4 regions of the Chitinimonas sp. BJYL2 genome follow, and region 3 is predicted to be linked to each of the others. Evidence: predicted binding sites of a transcription regulator. Region 3 holds the regulator's gene; each other region holds the start of a gene.

Region 1 (4,958 bases), 610 kb from region 3:
TTACAACGCCATCATGGTCAAGGCGCTGGCTGATCGCCTTGCCGAAGCCTTTGCCGAGCTGATGCACGCCAAGGTGCGCCGCGAGCTCTGGGCTTATGCCCACGAAACCGGCCTGAATGTGGATGACCTGACCGAGGAGCGCTACCGCGGCATCCGCCCGGCACCGGGCTATCCGGCCTGCCCGGATCACACCACCAAGACCGATCTGTTCCGCGTGCTCGATGCCGAATCGATCGGCATGCAGCTGACCGAAGGCTATGCCATGCTGCCCACGGCGGCGGTCAGCGGTCTGTACTTCAGCCATCCCGATGCGCAGTACTTTGCGGTGGGCAAGCTCGACAAGGATCAGGTCGAAGACTACGCAGTGCGGCGTGGCGTGAGTGTGCAGCAGGCCGAGCGCGATCTGGCGCCTAACTTGGCGTACAACGCCTGAGTGCAGGAAAAAGGGGCGCTGGATGCGCCCCTTTTTTCATCGCCTTATTTCAGGGAAACGTACTCTTCCTTGATGGCTTCCACCCCGGTGTGGGGTGAGGGCAGCATCAGGCGGATTTCCTTGAAGACGCTGCCATCAATCTCGAAACGGTAGCCATCAATCAATTCAGCCTTGTCGCCATGGCGGCTGACGATACGGTAGTTGCCACGCGGCAGGATGGCGGGCACACGCCAGGCAAAGGTGCCTGGGCTGATGCCGGGACCATCGTGGAAAAGTGGATGGGTCTGTTTTTCCCAGCCTTCCAGCAAGGTGGGCTGCTGGTTGGCGTCGGCTGCGTGAGCGGAGATAGCCGCGATACCCAGCAGGCTGGCGTACAGCAGTGCACGAATGGGTGGGTTTGCGATCATGAGATGCCTCCCTGTCTGATGAGGTTGCAAATGGCCGGACATGCCCACAGGCTGTGCCGGCGCTTACCCTTCTGATACGGCCACGCGTAAAAAGTGCCCGAGTCGTGTCAGTCCATGCACGGCCCGTCAGACTCGCCGATCTGCAGGGCGGGCTGGCTGAGCATTTGCAAATCTTCGAGCGGATGGTTGCCTTCCATCACCATGCGGATCAGTCGGGCCATGTGCTGGCCGGCATTCTGCTGTGTAGGCTGGATGACCGAGGTGATGTTCACCCCGGCAAGCAGGGTGTCGGGCGGGCTGCCGTCGTAAATGATGATGGACAGCTCACGTCCGAGGCTCACGCCGCGGTCCAGCAAGGCCCTTACAGCGCCTTCGCCGGCCAGGTTGTTGTCCACGATCAGCGCTGTGGGGCGATCGGCTTCGTCGAGCATCGCCAGCATCGTGGCGTAGCCGCTATTGCGCGACAGGCCGGCCGGACGCAGCCAGTGCTCGTTCGGGGTGATGCCGGCCTGCTCCAGCCCATGCAGAAAACCCATGCGGCGCTGGTAGGCAAAGTTGTAGTGCTGGGCGGCATAGAGGTAGCCGATGCGCTTGTGGCCCAGGCTCACCAGTCGCTCCACGGCCAGACGCGCGCCGGCTTCGTTATCAAAGTCGAACCAAGGGTAGCGCGCGCAATCGTCGCTACGGCCGTAGGCCAGAAAAGGCACGCCTTCATCAAGCAGGTATTCGATGCGCTCATCCTGCCGCTTGGTGCGCGCCACGATAAAGCCATCCACCCGCTTACCATGCACGAGGCGCTCATAGGTATCGAGCTCGCCCTTGTGGGTAGCCGAGGCAATCAGCAAGTCCATCTGCTTGGGCGCCAGCCCCTCGGTCAGCCCCGCCACCACATCCAGAAAACGCGGGTCGGCCACGTCGCCGTCTTCCAGCGGGTGAACAATGCCGATGGCGTTGGCGCGTCCCAGCGCCAGGCTGCGGGCAATCGGGTTGGGTTGGTAGCCAAGCTCCTTGGCTGCCTCGGCTACGCGCTGGCGGGTTTTTTCGCTGACGTCGGAATACCCGTTCAGCGCCCGGCTGACGGTAGTCATGGAGAGGTTGAGGCTGGCAGCCAGTGCTTTGAGATCCATCGTGGCTCAAGTCTTACGGAGGAATTGGGGCAGGTTCCAGGCGGCCAAGGCAAAAAAATTGGCGCGGGCCAGCCTTGCTGAGGGGCTAGCATACCGCGCCAGAGAGGAGTGAACGATAGGTGCAACGCTAAGGGTTGCGACCCGAGATCTCTCGATGCCTTGCATCGTTGCCTTGCCGTGGGTGAGTTGCGTTGACGTGCCATCATACCCAAAGCGGTTTGGATAGTAACCAAAACGCTTTGGTAAGTAAACTACGTTGCGTCGCTGCCATCGCGCAGCGGTCCGCCCTGCCGCGTACGAGCCAAGAAAAAACCCGCAACAGCAAGATTGTTGCGGGTTTCGGGCTGCATATCCTGCTCGCCAGGCGAGCCGGAAATTACAGCGAGTAGTACATGTCGAACTCGACCGGGTGGGTCGTCATGCGGATCTTGTTCACATCGTTCATCTTCAGTTCGATGTAGGAATCAATCCACTCGTTGGTGAACACGCCACCGCGAACCAGGAACTCGCGATCCTTGTCGAGTGCGTCCAGCGCTTCGTCGAGCGAGGCGCACACGGTCGGGATCAGCTTGTCTTCTTCCGGCGGCAGGTCGTACAGGTTCTTGTCGGCCGGATCGCCGGGGTGGATCTTGTTCTGCACGCCATCCAGGCCGGCCATCAGCAGGGCCGAGAATGCCAGGTACGGGTTGGCCAATGGATCCGGGAAGCGGGCTTCGATACGGCGGCCCTTGTCGGATGCCACGTGCGGAATACGGATCGAGGCCGAACGGTTGCGGGCCGAGTAAGCCAGCTTCACCGGGGCTTCGTAGTGCGGCACGAGGCGCTTGTACGAGTTGGTGCCCGGGTTGGTGATGGCGTTCAGTGCCTTGGCGTGCTTGATGATGCCGCCGATGTAGTACAGGGCGAACTCGCTCAGGCCGGCGTAACCGGTACCGGCAAACAGGTTCTTGCCATCCTTCCAGACCGACTGGTGCACGTGCATGCCGGAGCCGTTGTCGCCAACGATGGGCTTGGGCATGAAGGTGGCGGTCTTGCCGTACTGGTGGGCTACGTTGTGCACCACGTACTTGAGGATCTGGGTCCAGTCGGCGCGCTGAACCAGCGTGCTGAACTTGGTGCCGATTTCGTTCTGGCCGGCGTTGGCGACTTCGTGGTGGAACACTTCGACGGGCACGCCGAGTTCTTCCAGGGCGATGACCATGGCGGCGCGGATGTCTTGGTGGCTATCGACCGGGGGAACCGGGAAGTAGCCGCCCTTCACGCGCGGACGGTGGCCGTGGTTGCCGCCATCGGTGGCGTCGTTGCTGGCCCAGGCACCCTCGTCCGAGGTGATCTTCAGGAAGCAGCCGGTCATGTCGACGTTCCACTGCACGCCGTCGAAGATGAAGAATTCGGGTTCCGGACCGAAGTAGGCGGTGTCGCCCAGGCCCGATGCCTTCAGATAGGCTTCAGCGCGCTTGGCGATGGAGCGGGGGTCGCGGTCGTAGCCCTTACCCGTGTCGGGTTCGATCACGTCACAGGTCAGGAACACGGTCGGCTCGTCAAAGAACGGGTCGATATTGGCGGTGGACGGATCCGGCATCAGCAACATGTCGGAAGCCTGGATACCCTTCCAGCCGGTGATCGAGGAGCCATCAAAGGCGTGGCCGCGTTCGAACCATTCCTCATCGACCACGTGCGAAGGCACGGTCACGTGCTGTTCCTTGCCGATGGTGTCGGTGAAACGCAGGTCGACAAAGCGGATATCGTTTTCTTGGATGAGCTTGAGTACGTCGGCGACCGCCATTTTGCATAACTCCTGAAGATGATGAAGTGCCGGCGTGGGGTACACCAGCGGGCTGGGATTGTAAGCTTGTCCGGGTGGCTAGTCGCCAGCCGGAACAGAGTCGGGCCAACAAAAAGCAGAAACCATGCCACTCGCTATCCACTGCATTCATGCGCCATCTATGGGCATGGCCAAGGCATTTTCGCACCGAAATGGTGCTTGATTATGGTGCGCGCACCGATATTGTGCGAACCCGCCGACGGGCGTGATCTTTGCCATAATCCAGTCTGAACATGACACGTTGTTTGCGGAGACCTAGCCCATGAGCCTGACCAACGAAATCCTCCAGCGCGCGCGCGCGCGCGCCGAGCAACTGGGGCTGGCGTACTCCGGCGCGCTGACGCCAGAGGAGGCGCATACCCTCCGCGCTACCCTGCCCAATGCCAAGCTGATCGATGTACGCACGGCGGCCGAGTGGCAGTTTGTCGGCGCGCCGCCCGATGCGGTCAAGATCGAGTGGAAGTCCTGGCCCACCATGGGCGTGAATCCCCATTTCCTGGAGCAGCTACGCCATCAGGTCGATAGCGAAGATGTGCTGATGTTCCTGTGCCGCACTGGCGGCCGCTCGCACGAAGCCGCAGTACTGGCGGCCGACCATGGCTTTGCCGAGTGCTACAACGTGCTCGAAGGCTTTGAGGGTGATCGCAACGAGGCTGGGCAACGCGGTCAGAGCAACGGCTGGAAGGGGCGTGGCTTGCCTTGGTCGCAGGGTTGATCTGCGCCGTTGCTGCACTGTATTCCGCTTTGCACGTCGCCAGATTGGATTGGCGGCGTAGCAGCGTCTGTTTTTTCCTTTGAATGATGGATCCCGCTCTTCATGACTGACCGTTACGCCGTTGTCGGCCACCCCGTGGCTCACAGCAAGTCGCCCGCCATTCACGCTGCCTTTGCCCGCCAGACCGGCGAAAAGATCGACTACACCACCCTCGAAGCGCCCCTTGATGGGTTTGTCGATACGGTGGCGATGTTTCTGGCTATGGGGGGTGCGGGCTGCAATGTGACCGTGCCGTTCAAGGAAGCGGCGTATGAGTTTGCCAACCAGCTGACCGAGCGTGCCGAACAGGCCGGTGCGGTGAATACGCTGTGGCTGGATGATGATGGCGTGGTGGGTGACAACACCGATGGCGCCGGGCTGGTGCGCGACCTGCGGCGCCATACCGTGCTGG
Region 2 (4,958 bases), 490 kb from region 3:
CAAAAAACGCGATGGCAGCCCAACACAACCTATTTGATGACCCGGCGTTCTACCGGCGTCTGGTGGAGGAAGCGGAAGACGGAGTCTGGGTCATCGACGCAGACAGCCGGACCGTGTACGTCAATGCCACCATGGCACGGATGCTCGGCGAAGCCGAAGCGGCGCTGATAGGCCGTCCGCTATGGGACTTTGTCGAAGAGGGCGCGCGCCCCCAGGCCGAGGCGAATGTCGAGCGCCGCCGTAGCGGTGTGCGGGAAATTCACGAATTCCACTTCCGTCGCCGCGATGGCAGCTGCTTCTGGGGCGAGGTCTCCACCGCCCCGCTGTTCGATGCCGCCGGCAACTACGACGGTGCCTTTGCCTTTATTGCCAACATCGACAAACGCAAAGCCTCCGAGCAAGCATTGCAGGAACGCGAAACCGCGTACCGGCAGGTTTTCGAGCGCAGTCTCGCACCCAAGCTGGTGATTGATCCGGTGCAGGGGGAAATCCTCGCGGCCAATGCCGCGGCTCGAGCGTTCTATGGCTATGACAACGAAGCATTTCTGGGTTTGCGCATCGGTGAGCTGGCCACCGACGTCATCCGTGGCGATTTCCTGACATCGCTGGAACAGGCAAGGCTGGAGGAAGGACACTTTTTCATCAGCCGTCATCAATGCCGCAACGGTCGTGTGCGTGAAGTGGCCGTACACGCGATTGCGATTCAGGTCGGTGGCCGGCAGCTGCTGTATCTGATCATCCGCGATATCGGCCAGCAGCGCGAAACCGAGCAGCGCCTGCGGTTCATCGAGTTCACCGTACAGCAAGCCAGTATTGCCGTGATCTGGCTGAATCCGGACGGCACCCTGCGCGATGCCAATTTCCACACCGGCAAGATGCTGGAAATCCCTCACGATGCCTTGCTGGGGCGGCCCATCTGGGCATTTGATCCCAGTCTGGATGAGTCACGCTGGGCGTCGCTGTGGGACACGATCAAGGATAGCGGCGGGCACAGCTTCCGTAGCCACTTCCGCAGTGCGCGCGGACAGATGATCCCGATCGAGATCCATGCCAGCCATCTGGCCTTCGACGGCACCGAATGCGTGGTCGCCTATGCGCGGGGGATCGAAGAGGAACTGCGCTCGGAGCAGATGCTGAATCTGCAGCATGCCGTGCTCGGCAATATTGCCTCGGGGCAACCCCTGCGGGACATCCTGGATCAGATCACCCATAACGTGGAAATGCTGGCCCCCGATGCCCTGTGCTCGATCCTGCTGCTGGACGGCGATACGCTGCATACCGGCTCAGCACCCAGTGTCCCGGCCAGCTTCACTAGTGCGGTGGATGGCAGCATCATCGGTCCACGCTGCGGTTCATGTGGCACGGCGGCCTATCTGAACCAGGAAGTCAACGCGACCGACATTGCCACCGACCCGCGCTGGGCCGATTACGCAGAGCTGGCGCGCGAGCACGGCCTCGCTGCCTGCTGGTCGAGCCCGATCCGCGCCCGCGATGGCCGCGTTGTCGGTACCTTTGCCCTGTATTACCGGACAGCACGCGGGCCTGATGCGTTCCAGCGCCGTATCGTTGAAGCGTGCACGCATCTTGCAGGCATCGCCATCGAGCACCGCGAGGCAGAAGACCGCGTCCATGCGCTGGCCTTCTACGATGCGCTCACCGGCCTGCCTAACCGCTCACTGCTGGCCGACCGGGTCGAGCTGTCGCTGGCACAGGCTCAGCGCAATGGCTGGCCGCTGGCGCTGATGTTCGTGGACCTGGATCGCTTCAAGACCATCAACGATTCCCTCGGCCACGCGGTGGGCGACCGTTTGCTGCAGACCGTGGCCAAGCGTTTCGAGACCGTGCTGCGTGACTCCGACACCGTTTGCCGTCTCGGCGGTGACGAATTCCTGATGCTGCTGCCCGAGTGCGGTGCCGAAGGCGCCGCCGCCGTGGCCAGCAAGGTGATCGCCGCCGTGGCCGAACGCATCGATATGGACGGGCTGACCCTGAACGGCTCAGCCAGTATCGGCATCGCCCTGTTCCCCGAGGACGGGCAAGATTACGACACCCTGCTCAAGCATGCCGATACCGCCATGTACCGCGCCAAGGAACTGGGTCGCAACGCCTTCTGCTTCTACAGCCACGATATGAACGACGACGCGGCGGCGCGACTGGAAATGGAAGCCGCCCTGCGCCAGGCCATGCTGAACCGTGAACTGCGCCTGTTCTATCAGCCTCAGGTCGGCATCGCCACGCAACATCTGCACGGTCTCGAAGCCTTGATCCGCTGGCAGCACCCTAACTGGGGCATGGTCTCGCCAGCACGGTTCATTCCGATCGCCGAGGAAAGCGGGCTGATTGATGAGATCGGTATCTGGGTGCTCAACGAAGCCTGCCGCCAGCTCGCACAGTGGGATGCCGAAGGACTGGCGATCCCGCGGATTTCGGTCAACCTCTCGCCCCGCCAGTTCCGCCATGACGATGTGCCGGCGCTGGTGGCCGAGTGCCTCAAACGGCATGGCCTGCCCGCCAGCCGGCTGACACTGGAAATCACCGAAAGCCTGATGATGATGCGCGATGACAAGACGCTCAACGCCTTGTCACAACTGGACGAGATGGGTGTTGCCCTGGCGGTGGACGACTTCGGGACAGGCTATTCGAGCCTGGGCTATCTGAAACGCTTTCCGGTCAGTGAGCTGAAGCTGGATCAGAGCTTTGTCCGCGATCTGGGCGAGGATGAAGGCGACCGCGCGCTGGCCAGTGCCGTCGTCCGCATTGGCCAGAGCATGCGCATGACCGTGGTAGCCGAGGGAGTCGAAACCCTGGAGCAGCTCAACTTCCTCGATGGCGAGGGTTGCGATGTGGCGCAAGGCTACTACTTTGCGCGGCCCATGCCGGCTGCCGATCTGGCCGAGTGGGTCGCTGATTTCCAGACCACCCCTGCCTGACACTGGTCTCCGTGCGCGCCACGGGCCCACCGTGGCGACGCCACTGATCGCCTAGAAATCGTCCTGTGGATTGTCTTGGGCCGGCGCGGCATCACCGCGACGGGCCTCCAGCGCCTGCACACGGGCTTCCAGTGCTGCCAGCGCTTCACGGGTACGCGCCAATACGGCCTGCTGGACCTCGAACTCTTCCCGCGTCACCAGATCCAGTTTAGCGAATGCCGCCGAGAGTACCGCACGCGCATTCTTCTCGATATCGCGCCCAGGTCCCGCCGCCATCACTTCAGCTAGCTTGCCACTTACTTCATCGAACAGACGTTGAGCCAGCATGGGGACGCTCCTGCTTCACAAAGGGGATGACACAAGGATAGCAAATCGCACCGTGATCATGCGCGCGCACCAAGGGCAGGCAGGGCAGCGCCCGGGCGCACCAATGCGGTGCAATATTGCGGCGCATCGCCGGGGAAGGCGAAGCATCTTATTGATAATTAAGGATATATTTCCTTGGCACGACCCATGCTAACGCTTCCTACCGAAGCATTTTTCCGGGTATCCATTCAAGGAGCGAAGATGAAGTTCGTTAGCGCCATCATCAAGCCGTTCAAGCTTGACGAGGTCCGCGAGGCACTTTCCGCCATAGGCGTGCAAGGTGTCACCGTGACCGAGGTCAAGGGTTTCGGCCGTCAAAAGGGCCACACCGAGCTGTATCGCGGCGCGGAGTATGTGGTCGATTTCCTGCCCAAGGTCAAACTCGAAATCGCCGTGAAGGACGACCTGCTCGATCAGGTCATCGAGGCCATCGAAAAGTCCGCCAATACCGGCAAGATCGGTGACGGCAAGATCTTCGTCTTCGAGCTCGAACAAGTCATCCGCATCCGCACCGGTGAAACCGGCGCTGACGCGCTCTAAGCCTACGAGGGAGATGAGCCAAATGAAGAAACTACTGACCGCGCTGGCACTGGCCAGCGCCATGAGTTTCGGCAGTGCATGGGCAGAAGAAGCGCCTGCCGCCGCACCCGTCGCCGAAGCGGCTGCGGCCACGCCCGAGTCCGCAGCGGCCCCGGCAGCAGCACCTGCCGAATCCGCCCCTGTGGCAGCCGCCGCACCCGAGGCTGCCCCGGCAGTTGCCGCACCGGCCCCCACATTGAGCAAGGCCGATAACGGCTGGATCTTTGTGGCCACCGCTTTCGTCATCCTGATGTCGATCCCTGGTCTGGCCCTGTTCTACGGCGGCCTGGTGCGCGCCAAGAACATGCTCAGCGTGCTGATGCAGGTGTTTGTCGTGTTCTCGCTGATTTCCGTGCTGTGGGTTGTTTACGGCTACAGCGTGGCCTTCACCGATGGTGGCAGCCTCAACAGCGCCGTGGGCGGCTTCAGCAAGCTGTTCCTCAAAGGCGTAACGCCGGATTCCCTGGCCGCTACCTGGTCCAAGGGTATCTATATTTCCGAACTGATCTACGTGGTGTTCCAGGGCGCGTTCGCCGCCATTACCTGCGGCCTGATCGTCGGTGCCTTTGCAGAACGCGTGAAGTTCTCGGCCGTGCTTGCCTTCGTGGTGATCTGGTTCAGCTTCAGCTACCTGCCCATGGCACACATGGTCTGGTACTGGTCCGGCCCTGATGCCTATATCGATGCCAAGGCTGCCGAAGCCGCTACCGCTGCTGCTGGCTGGCTGTTCGCCAAGGGCGCGCTGGACTTCGCTGGTGGCACCGTGGTGCACATCAACGCAGCCGTGGCCGGCCTGGTCGGTGCCTACTTCGTCGGCAAGCGCGTCGGTCTGGGCAAGGAAGCCATGACCCCGCACAGCCTGACCATGACCATGATCGGTGCTTCGCTGCTGTGGTTCGGCTGGTTTGGTTTCAACGCCGGTTCGGCTCTCGAAGCCAACGGCATTGGCGCACTGGCCTTCATCAACACTTGGGTTGCCACCGCACTGGCCGCCTGTGCCTGGACCGCCGTCGAGTGGATCTGGAAGGGCAAGCCCTCCATGCTGGGCGCTGCCTCAGGCGCGGTAGCCGGCCTGGTTGCCAT
Region 3 (4,958 bases):
ACGCCGTGCAGATTGGTGGATACCGCCAGCGCCTTGGCCAGATAGAAGCGCAGTACGTCCATCAGATACGGACTTTGCTCGGGCGAGGTCAGCAGCGGCACATGGGCGCGCTCGCAGGCTTCACGCAGCACATCGGGCGCAGTCTGGCCGTTGGCGACGATCATCGCCGCCATGTCGGTACTGAAAAGATGATCCAGTGACTTTTTCAGCGCAGCGGGTTCAACGCTTTGCAGGTAGGCGATTTCGGCCAGACCCAGCACCTGAATGCCATTGGGGTGGACGAAGTTGAGGTGCCCCACCAGGGCGTGCGCCGGCTTCTGTTTGTCCGCTTCGATCGACAGCAGGTTGTTGGCACCGCTCTGGCCGGCAAGCCAGGTCAGGCGCAGTTTCTCGGCGTTATCGATAAACAGCTGGCGGACGGTGATCTGGGGCATGGCGTATGAGTTGGCAGTCGGTATCTGCAACGGGTTCCTGAGCCATCCAGCCTAACGCAAGCAGGCGGGTGTTGCCATCAGGAATGCCACTGGGTCAGCAGGCTGTAGGTTGCTTCGGCGGTTTCGGCGGCCAGCAGGGATTCGCGTAGCTTGCGATCGCTGAACAATTGCGCCAGCTCGGAAAGAATCTGCAGATGCAGGTCGGTGGCCTGTTCCGGTACCAGCAAGACAAAAGCGAGCTGAACCGGTTTGCCGTCCGGTGCTTCAAAGGGGATGGGCTGCTTGAGACGCACGAAGACGCCGAGCGCTTCCTTCAGGCCCTTGATGCGCCCGTGGGGGATGGCCACCCCTTGTCCTAGCCCGGTCGAACCCAGCTTTTCCCGTGCGAACAGGGCGTCGAAGATCGTGCTGCGAGCGATGCCGTGGCTATTCTCGAATAACAGCCCCGCCTGTTCGAACAGGCGTTTCTTGCTGGTCAGGTCGAGATCCAGAAACACATTGGCCAGCGGCAGGACAGAGGCAATCAGCGCCATAAGTTTGGGTTCGTGAAGTAGGCCGCCATTGTACGCTCGCCAGTTGCCAGAACAAGCCGGTGTGCCGTGTTGGCGGCCGAGTGGTGCATCGTAATCCGCATCAGCCACGTCCTGCTGGCCTGAGGGTGCGCAAGGACGGTGATTTTTCGGGGCGTGAAATGGAAAACGGGAACGGCGTCCCTTTACCGTTCCCGTCCCTCTCGTATCGCATTATCCAGCTAGGGCTTTATGCGGAAGCCTGGTTGTCCTGGGGGGGCTGATACTTGATGGCATCGCTGTGGCGATCGCCGTAACGTTTTTCCTTGTGCTTGAGCACCTGTCGATCGAGTTTGTCGGCCACGAAGTCGATGGCGGCATACATGTCTTCGTCGGTCGCTTCTACATGGATATCCTTGCCGCGCAAGTGGACGTTCACTTCGATCTTCTGTTGCAGCTTGTCGACGCTGAGCGTCACGCCCATGTCGATCACGTGGTCGAAGTGCCGGGTTACGCGGTCCAGCTTGCTCTGCACATACTCGCGGATGGCTGGGGTAACCTCAAGGTGATGCCCACTGATGGTCAGATTCATACGACTCTCCTTGCGTTAAGGATGCCGCCGGCAATGCATGGCGGCTACAGGGACTTTCGTTGGTTCACGGGAGGGATCTGCATGGCTTCACGGTATTTGGCGACTGTGCGGCGGGCGACATTGATGCCCTGTTTGCCGAGTACCTCGGCAATCGTGCTGTCACTCAAGGGTTTTTTCGGGTCCTCGTTCTGCAACAACTGCTTGATCAGCGCCTTGATCGCGATGGCGGAGCATTCACCGCCGGAGTCGGTATCCACATGGCTGCCGAAGAAGTACTTGAATTCATAGATACCCCGCGGTGTCAGCATGTACTTCTGCGTGGTGACGCGAGAGATGGTGGATTCGTGCAGATCCAGCTCTTCGGCGATATCGCGCAATACCAGCGGCCGCATGGCGACTTCGCCGTGCTCGAAGAAGCGCTGCTGCTTTTCGACGATGGCCTGGCCGACGCGCAGGATAGTGTCGAAACGCTGTTGCACGTTCTTGATCAGCCACTTGGCCTCCTGCAACTGCCCGGAGAGGCCAGTACCATTTTCACGGTGTTGTCGCAGGATGTTGGCGTACAACTGGTTCACCTTGAGCTTGGGCATCGCTGCTTCGTTGAGCTGGACAGTCCAGCCTGAACGAAGCTTCTTTACCACTACATCCGCCACCACATAACGTGTGTCGGTCTCACCGAAAGCGGCGCCGGGGCGAGGATTCAGGCGCTGGATCAGTACCTGCGCTTGCCTCAGCAACGTGTCGTCGCATTTCAGCGTTTTCTTAAGTTTACTGTAGTCCTTGTTCGCCAATAAATCGAGGTGTCCGGCGACGAGCGTACGGGCCAGCTTGTATAGCGGGTCGGCCGAATACTGTTGATCCAGCTGGATCATCAGGCAATCCTTAAGATCGACCGCACCCACGCCACAAGGTTCCAGCTGACGAACGAGCTGCAGGCCGATCTGCAGTTCCTCGGGCTCGATCTCCAGCCCCTCGCGGATCGCCAGCGGGATCATTTCGAAGATTTCTTCCAGCGAGGAACCGAGATAGCCGTTTTCATCGAGCACATCGATGACCAAGGTGGCCAGTGCCTTATCCCGCGGATTCAGTGGCAGCAGGCCCAGTTGTTCCAGCAGGTGCTCACGCAAGGTGGCGACCTGGGCTACATTGGCCTGGGCATCGTACTCATCGTCACCATCATTGTTCTGGCGACCGCTGCCGGCTTCGTTCCAGTAGCTGTCACCCAGCGCATCTTCGGCATCGTAATCGGGCTCGGCGATTTCACTGGGTGCAGGGGCTTCGGTATCAACCGGACGCTCCTGCATGTCGGCCGGCGAGCCATCGGCTTTGACCGGATGCACTTCCGGCTCGTCATCGTCCTCGCGCTCCAGCATGGGGTTGTCTTGCAGGAAGCGCTCGATCTCCTGGTTCAGATCCAGGGTCGAGAGTTGCAGCAGCTTGATCGACTGCTGCAGCTGCGGCGTCAGCGTGAGCGACTGGGAGAGTTTGAGCTGGAGGGACTGTTTCATGCCTGGGGCTACATCCGGAAGTGTTCGCCCAGGTACACGCGGCGGACATTGTCGTTATAGACAATCTCCTCGGCCGTACCCGAGGCCAGCACGCTGCCCTCGTTGATGATGTAGGCACGATCACAGATACCCAGCGTTTCGCGCACATTATGATCGGTGATCAGGACGCCGATGCCGCGCTCCTTGAGGAAGCGGATGATCTTCTGGATATCCATCACTGCAATCGGGTCCACACCGGCAAAGGGCTCGTCCAGCAAGATGAAGCGCGGGTTGGCGGCCAGCGCACGCGCGATCTCGCAGCGACGACGCTCGCCACCGGAGAGCGACAGCGCCGAGCTGTCGCGCAGATGGGCAATATTGAGTTCACGCATCAGCTCTTCGAGACGGCGCTCGATGGCGTCGTTGCCGGTTTCGTGCAGTTCCAGGATGGCGCGGATGTTCTCGGCCACTGTCATGCGCCGGAAAATCGAGGCTTCCTGTGGCAGATAACCCAGACCCAGGCCCGCGCGTTCATGCATGGCCAGGTGGGTGATCTCGGCATCGTCGAGGAATATCTTGCCGCCGTTGAGGGCGACCATGCCCACAATCATGTAAAAGCTGGTGGTTTTGCCGGCGCCATTAGGGCCCAACAGGCCCACGACTTCCCCCGCATCAATATGCAGGGATACATCGCGAACCACGGTGCGTGCCTTGTAGCGTTTTTGCAGATGCTGGGCAGACAGGCGGCTCATGGCTTGGGCTGGCCTTCTGCGGGTTTCTTCTTGGACTGGATCACCATGCGTACGCGACCATCACTGCTGGCATCGGGCGGGCTACCCTCGGCGGCGTACTTCTCCGTGACCGAGTTGTAGGTAATGCGGTTGCCGCTGATCTCGTCCTCACCCCGCTTGAGCCAGGCATTCCCCATCAGCTTGACCTCGCCGGTCTTGCTGTCGTAGTCCAGCTTGTCGGCATGCGCGTCCAGCCAGGCGAGCTTGCTTTCGAGTCGTTGCTTGAACTTGACGGGCTTGCCGGTGGCCTGAACCGTATGGTCTCCCCCGGCGGTCTCCTGCATTACGGCGCGATCCGCTTCCAAGGTCAGCGTGCCTTGGGTGATCTTCACGCCGCCTTCGAGCACAGCCTGGCCGGATTTCTGGTCCTGGGTGGCGCGGCCGGCGTCGACTTCGATGGGTTTGTAGCCGTCGGCCAGCTCAGCCGCAGCCATTGCGGGCAGAACAAGCAACAGCGTGCTGAGCAGGCGTTTAGCGCTGAGGAGGGGCATAGCGGATCTTCACTTTTGCGCGCAGGGCAAGGCGTGCCTGGCGGTGGTCGTAGTCAAAGCCGGTGGTGTTGAGGCGGTCGCCACCGTGGAGCAACTGTGTAGGTGCGTCCGATTGCGCACTACCCCGCTGGGTATCCAGCGTGAGCCGGCTGGTGCTTAGCTGCATGGCGGGCAGGTCCGGTGCGGCATCACGCAGCATGCGGACGTTCTGCTCAAAATGAACTTGCTGCGCCCCGCTCGCCATCCGGGCCTTATCGGCATGTACCTGAAGATCCGGCTCGCCAGGCAGCGTGCGGATCAGGTGAGCCTGACTCAGCTCCGAGTGATCGTCGTGGGGGTAATGCTGCATCTGCTCGGCAGTCAGCACATAAAGCGGCTTGCCATCCATGCCATAAGCGGTTGCGCGGAAGTCCTTGATCCGCAGATCGGGTGCCTTGTCCCGCAGCCCGTTGGCAATATCGGGCAGGTAGGTGGCGCGGTCGAGCAACAGCGCCAGCCCGGCCAGCAGGGCAAGGAGGATCAGCGGCAGGGCTCTGGCGGCGCGGTCTGGCAGCATGGTTATTGCAGATAGGGCGCAAGCTGGGCGTCGAGTGTCCCCTGAGCCTGCATGATCATGTCGCAGACTTCCCGCACGGCGCCGTGGCCACCGCGTGC
Region 4 (4,958 bases), 610 kb from region 3:
GGCCGCCACGTTGAGTTCGTGCACCAGCGATTGCATGTCGTAATCGGCCATGGCAATGCTGGTGGCGTTGAAGCTGTTGGTCTCGATGATGTCGGCACCGGCATCGAGATAGGCCTGATGGATGCCGCCGATGATGGCCGGCTGGGTCAGCACCAGCAGATCGTTATTGCCCTTGAGGTCGCTGGGCCAATCCTTGAAGCGCTCGCCACGGTAGTCCGCCTCACCCAGATTGTGACGCTGGATCATCGTCCCCATGCCGCCATCGAGCATCAGGATGCGGTCTTGTAGCAGGGCTTCGATCTGTGTGCGGCGCTGGGTCATGGCAAGTGGCTGATATTGCGAGGGAAACGGCGGAATTTTAGCACGCAGCAGGTGTGCGCCTTGAGACCATTCGGCCTAAGCACATGAATTCCCCTCATGCAGCCAGCCTGCTCAATCGGTGAAGCGTGTCCCAGCATCCGCCAGATAGACCCATTCGGCACCCACCTTGCACAGCGGATCGGGGAATACCAGATAGCCATCGGCTTCCGCACGCAAGACGCTGCCATCGCCAAAGGTGCCGATCAGCTCACCGGCCTGCACGGCATCGAAACTCTGCCAGGCGCGGCTGAATTGGTCTGCCTCGCTACGCCGCAGTATGGTCTGACGAAAGCGTACCGAGAGCGGCGCCTCGGCAGCAGCCGGCTCGGGCTCGTCCACCAGACCCAGATAGGCGAGCGTGTGGCGGATGGCGCGATACGCCACCTCGGGCGCGGCCGGGTCGGCATGCTGGCCGCACTCGAGCGTCAGGCCATATTTGCCATGCGCCCGCATCCAGTTGGCCATGCTGGCACCACCGGGCGGCGGCACTACGCGCTCGGTGCGGATGAGGCTGCCTTCCACGAATCGGCTCACGCCCAGATATCTGGCGAGTGCCACCTCATCCGCAGCGCGGACAAACGGGGTATCGGGCCCCAGCACCACAAAGGGCTGGCCGGGGCTCTGGAAGGAGTGCAGGTCCAGCAGCACATCGTGCGCCAGCAGCAGCGGCGCAAGCTGGTTGGCGAGGCGCTCTTCAAAGCTGGCGGGCGCATCACGCACGGCGATCTTGCGATTAAGGTCGCCCTCGCCCTCCCGCCGTCCCTGCGCATAGGCGAGCGGATTGCAAACCGGCACTAGAGTGAGCTGGCCACGGCACAAGGCCAGCTCGCCGCGATCCAGCTCGGCCAGCAACCGCTGGATTGCACGGGTGCCGCAGGTTTCGATGCCATGCACAGCACCGGTGATGATCAGACGGGAGCCGGGCTCGGCGTGGGCAAGGGTATGCCAGCGAAGTTGTGCGGGTGGCAGCATGAGCACTCGTCTAACGGAACGGGCTTTTACGATACGCCGCCACCGGGCAATACGGCCCTGCCGCTTTACCTGCCACCAATAACTACGATCTATTCGCCGCCAATTTCCCGCTCCAGATCCAGCTCCTGGATCTTGCGTGTCAGCGTGTTGCGGCCCAGACCTAGCCGCTCGGCAGCCTCGATCCGCTTGCCGCCGGTGGCCGCCAATGCACGCAGGATCAGCGTGCGTTCAAACTGGTGGGTCAGCGCCTCGATAAAGCCGCGCTCGCCCTGGCGCAGGCGGCGGTCGGCTTCCTGCGCGAGCTGCTCCACCCAATCGCCACTGACACTGCTGCTGCCTTCCTGCTTGAGTTCGGGCGGCAGATCGGCCGGGCCGACGGCTTGGCCCGGTGCCATCACGGTGATCCAGTGGCACAGGTTTTCGAGCTGGCGCACATTGCCGGGGAAGGCAAAGCCGGTGAGCACGCGCATGGCATCGTCCGTCAGCCGCTTGGCCTCTACGCCCAGATCACGCGCCGATTTGGCGAGGAAGTGGCGTGCCAGCAGCGGGATATCCTCGCGTCGCTCCTGCAATGAGGGCAGACGCAGGCGGATTACATTGAGGCGGTGGAACAAGTCTTCGCGGAATAGACCGTTCTTGACGCGTTCTTCCAGCGCCTGATGGGTGGCCGCAATCACGCGCACATTGGCCTTGATCGGCGCATGGCCGCCCACTCGGTAGAAGAAGCCATCCGAGAGCACGCGCAGCAGGCGGGTTTGCAGCTCGGGCGGCATATCGCCGATTTCATCCAGAAACAGCGTGCCGCCCTCGGCCTGCTCGAAGCGACCGGTACGCTGCGCCTGGGCGCCGGTAAACGCGCCGCGTTCGTGGCCGAACAGCTCGCTCTCCAGCAGATCCTTGGGGATGGCGGCCGTGTTGATGGCCACGAACTGGCGACCTGCCCGCGGGCTATGGCGATGCAAGGCACGCGCCACCAGCTCCTTGCCCGAGCCGGATTCGCCGGTGATCAGGACGGTGGCAGCGCTCTGGCTCAGCCGGCCAATCGCGCGGAACACCTCCTGCATGGCCGGTGCCTGACCCAAGATCGCCGGGGCGTCTTCGGGCACCTCGTCCTCGACATCCTGCTTGAGGCTCTCGTCGAGCGCACGGCGGATCAGCTCGACTGCGTGGTCCACATCGAACGGCTTGGGCAAGTACTCGAACGCACCACCCTGGAATGCGGCCACCGCCGAATCCAGATCGGAGTGCGCGGTCATGATGATCACGGGCAAACGCGGATGGCGTTCCTTGATCTGGGCAAGCAGGTCCAGGCCCGATTCGCCGGGCATGCGGATATCGCTGACCACCACGGCCGGTGTTTCGCGCTGCAGGGCATCGAGCGTTTCGGCTACCGAGGCAAAGCTGCGGAAAGCGATGCCTTCGCGTCCCAGGGCTTTTTCGAACACCCAGCGGATGGAGCGGTCGTCGTCAATGATCCAGACGGGTTTCATGGGCAGGCGATCTGTTCTATTTGCCGCCATTGACCGGCGAGTAGCCGTTCAGTGGCAAGGTCAGGGTGAAGCAGGTGCGGCCCGGTTCGCTTGCGAACTCGATGGTGCCGCCATGCTGCTGGACAAAGGTGTGGGCCAGATGCAGGCCGATGCCGGTGCCGCCGGGGCGGGCCGAGACCAGCGGGTAGAAAATCGTTTCGCGGATGTGCTCGGGCACGCCGGGGCCGTTGTCGATGATGTCCAGCGTCAGCCCCAGCGGAAAGCGCTGACGATTGAGCGTGACCTGGCGCGCCACGCGCGTCTTGAACACCAGTTGGCCCACGCCATGCATGGCTTGCGCGGCATTGCGGGCGATATTGAGCACGGTCTGGATCAGCTGTTCCTTGTCGCCGTACAGGTCGGGCGCACTGGTGTCGTAATCGCGGCGCACGGCCATATTGGGGAACTCGGCCAGCACCACGCTGCGCACGCGCTCAAGGACTTCGTGGATGTTCAGCTCTCCGAGCTGCGGCAGGCGATGCGGCGTCAGCAGGCGGTCGAGCAGGCTTTGCAGGCGATCGGCCTCGCTGGTGATCACTTGCGTGTATTCGCACAGCGCCGGGTCGTCGAGCTCCTTGCGCAATAGCTGCGCCGCGCCGCGGATACCACCGAGCGGGTTCTTGATCTCGTGTGCCAGATTGCTGATCAGCTGGCGATTGGCCTGCTGCTGCTTGGCCAGCCGCTCTTCGTTGGCAATGCGGCGCTGCTGATCGGTACGGCGGAATTCCAGCACCGTGAGCGCCGCCGCTTCCACCTCGCGAACCGTGAAACCCACGTGGATGATGCTGCCCAGGCGCACGGCCAGCGCCACATCATGCTCGGTCACGCTGGCGTTCTGGCGCTCAGCGGCATCGAGCGCGGCATTGATCTCGCCGGGCTCGGCAAAGCAGGCCGACAGCGGCCGACCCACCGCATCCCGCGCGGGCAGCTCGAACAGGTTCTCGGCGGCAGGATTCAGATGGCGGACAACACGCGCCGCATCGAGCACGATGACGGCGGTTTCCAGCAGATCGAGTCCGGTAAAACTGGCAGGTGACATATCAAGGTAAAAATCAGGATCAGGACAGGCCTTAGCAAGGAGCAGGCCAGCAAAAGTTCGCGATTTTTACCCAGCAATAACAAAGACTTGAAAATGCCAGGACGGGTTCGCGCCGTTTCGGCGCAGTGCGGCACGCCGTTGATGCACCATCTTAGTGCATTAACCGGGCGCGTGCTGAGCATGCACGTTTATTGAACGCGGGACATTTCCTTGCGCAGCGCTTCGATGTTCTTTTCGTGCATGAGCACGTTCTCGCGCTGGCGGGGATCGGACGGATTGGCGGCGTACTTCTGCCGTGCGGCATCGAGCAGGCGCTGCTCGCCGTTCATTTCGTCCTGGAGGATTTGCAGCTTGGTCATATCGCGCTGGCGCTGGGTGGCGCTATCGACACGCGGGAAGTAGCCGGGTGTCGGCGTGGCACTGGCGCGGGGGGCGCCGCTGCTGGTACCCGAACGGGGGCGGGGCGCCGGAACAGACATGGGGGAAGGCCCCAGGTCCAGCTTATTGGCGCCCTTGATCGGGATATTCGAGTAAGTGACCCGGCCCTCTGCATCCACATGCTTGTAGATATCGGCATGCGCGGCAGGCAGCACCAGTATCAGCGCCGTGGCAGGCGCAGCAAAAGACGTGGGGATCAGGTGGCGAAACAGCATGTGCGATCAATCAGTTAAATCGGCGGTGCATAGTATGCCGGCATCATCGGTTCAGACCAACTGCTTCGCCAACTGGTTCAGTACACGCCCCGCCATCGCCATGCCGAAACTGGCGGTCACGGCCACGGCCGACCCATAACCGGCGCAGTTGAGGCCGCCGCCGGGGGCATCGGCCTCACAGCTTTGCGGCGGGCGAACAATGGGCTCGGTGGAGTAGATGGCTTCGATGCCGAACTTTTTACCTTCGCGCGCGTAGCCATGCTTTTTGCGCAATTCGGCGCGCACGCGGGCCAGCAATGCATCGCCGCTGGTCAGCGCCAGGTCGGCCAGCGCCACGCGGGTGGCATCGGTACGGCCACCGGCACCGCCGGAGACGATCAGTGGAACCTTGTGGCGGCGGCAGTG

Evidence for each region. Region 3 encodes sigma-54, which starts transcription at its own class of promoters, with help from an activator protein. Its sites were predicted from a motif close to CTGGCACGCTTCATGCTT; they were not measured.
Region 1: glnA (type I glutamate--ammonia ligase) is a predicted target of sigma-54. The motif match lies at 3,867-3,884, and genes of this name have one in related genera.
Region 2: glnK (P-II family nitrogen regulator) is a predicted target of sigma-54. The motif match lies at 3,432-3,449, and genes of this name have one in related genera.
Region 4: glnL (nitrogen regulation protein NR(II)) is a predicted target of sigma-54. The motif match lies at 3,933-3,950, and genes of this name have one in related genera.

The regions. Positions count from the first base shown of each region.
Region 1 covers NZ_JANZKW010000001.1:1,222,432-1,227,389, forward strand. The annotation lists gene metH (methionine synthase) at 1-433, shown strand, start outside; gene O9X62_RS05705 (hypothetical protein) at 478-840, opposite strand; gene O9X62_RS05710 (substrate-binding domain-containing protein) at 948-1,967, opposite strand; gene glnA (type I glutamate--ammonia ligase) at 2,344-3,753, opposite strand; gene O9X62_RS05720 (rhodanese-like domain-containing protein) at 4,055-4,507, shown strand; gene aroE (shikimate dehydrogenase) at 4,610-4,958, shown strand, end outside.
Region 2 covers NZ_JANZKW010000001.1:1,096,523-1,101,480, reverse strand. The annotation lists gene O9X62_RS05130 (EAL domain-containing protein) at 12-2,930, shown strand; gene O9X62_RS05125 (accessory factor UbiK family protein) at 2,982-3,257, opposite strand; gene glnK (P-II family nitrogen regulator) at 3,498-3,836, shown strand; gene O9X62_RS05115 (ammonium transporter) at 3,859-4,958, shown strand, end outside.
Region 3 covers NZ_JANZKW010000001.1:608,584-613,541, reverse strand. The annotation lists gene hprK (HPr(Ser) kinase/phosphatase) at 1-434, opposite strand, end outside; gene ptsN (PTS IIA-like nitrogen regulatory protein PtsN) at 512-967, opposite strand; gene hpf (ribosome hibernation-promoting factor, HPF/YfiA family) at 1,194-1,535, opposite strand; gene O9X62_RS02900 (RNA polymerase factor sigma-54) at 1,580-3,043, opposite strand; gene lptB (LPS export ABC transporter ATP-binding protein) at 3,052-3,774, opposite strand; gene lptA (lipopolysaccharide transport periplasmic protein LptA) at 3,771-4,304, opposite strand; gene lptC (LPS export ABC transporter periplasmic protein LptC) at 4,285-4,860, opposite strand; gene kdsC (3-deoxy-manno-octulosonate-8-phosphatase KdsC) at 4,863-4,958, opposite strand, start outside.
Region 4 covers NZ_JANZKW010000001.1:1,214,523-1,219,480, reverse strand. The annotation lists gene metH (methionine synthase) at 1-321, opposite strand, end outside; gene O9X62_RS05695 (succinylglutamate desuccinylase/aspartoacylase family protein) at 433-1,332, opposite strand; gene ntrC (nitrogen regulation protein NR(I)) at 1,422-2,822, opposite strand; gene glnL (nitrogen regulation protein NR(II)) at 2,839-3,900, opposite strand; gene O9X62_RS05680 (DUF4124 domain-containing protein) at 4,089-4,553, opposite strand; gene O9X62_RS05675 (tRNA threonylcarbamoyladenosine dehydratase) at 4,605-4,958, opposite strand, start outside.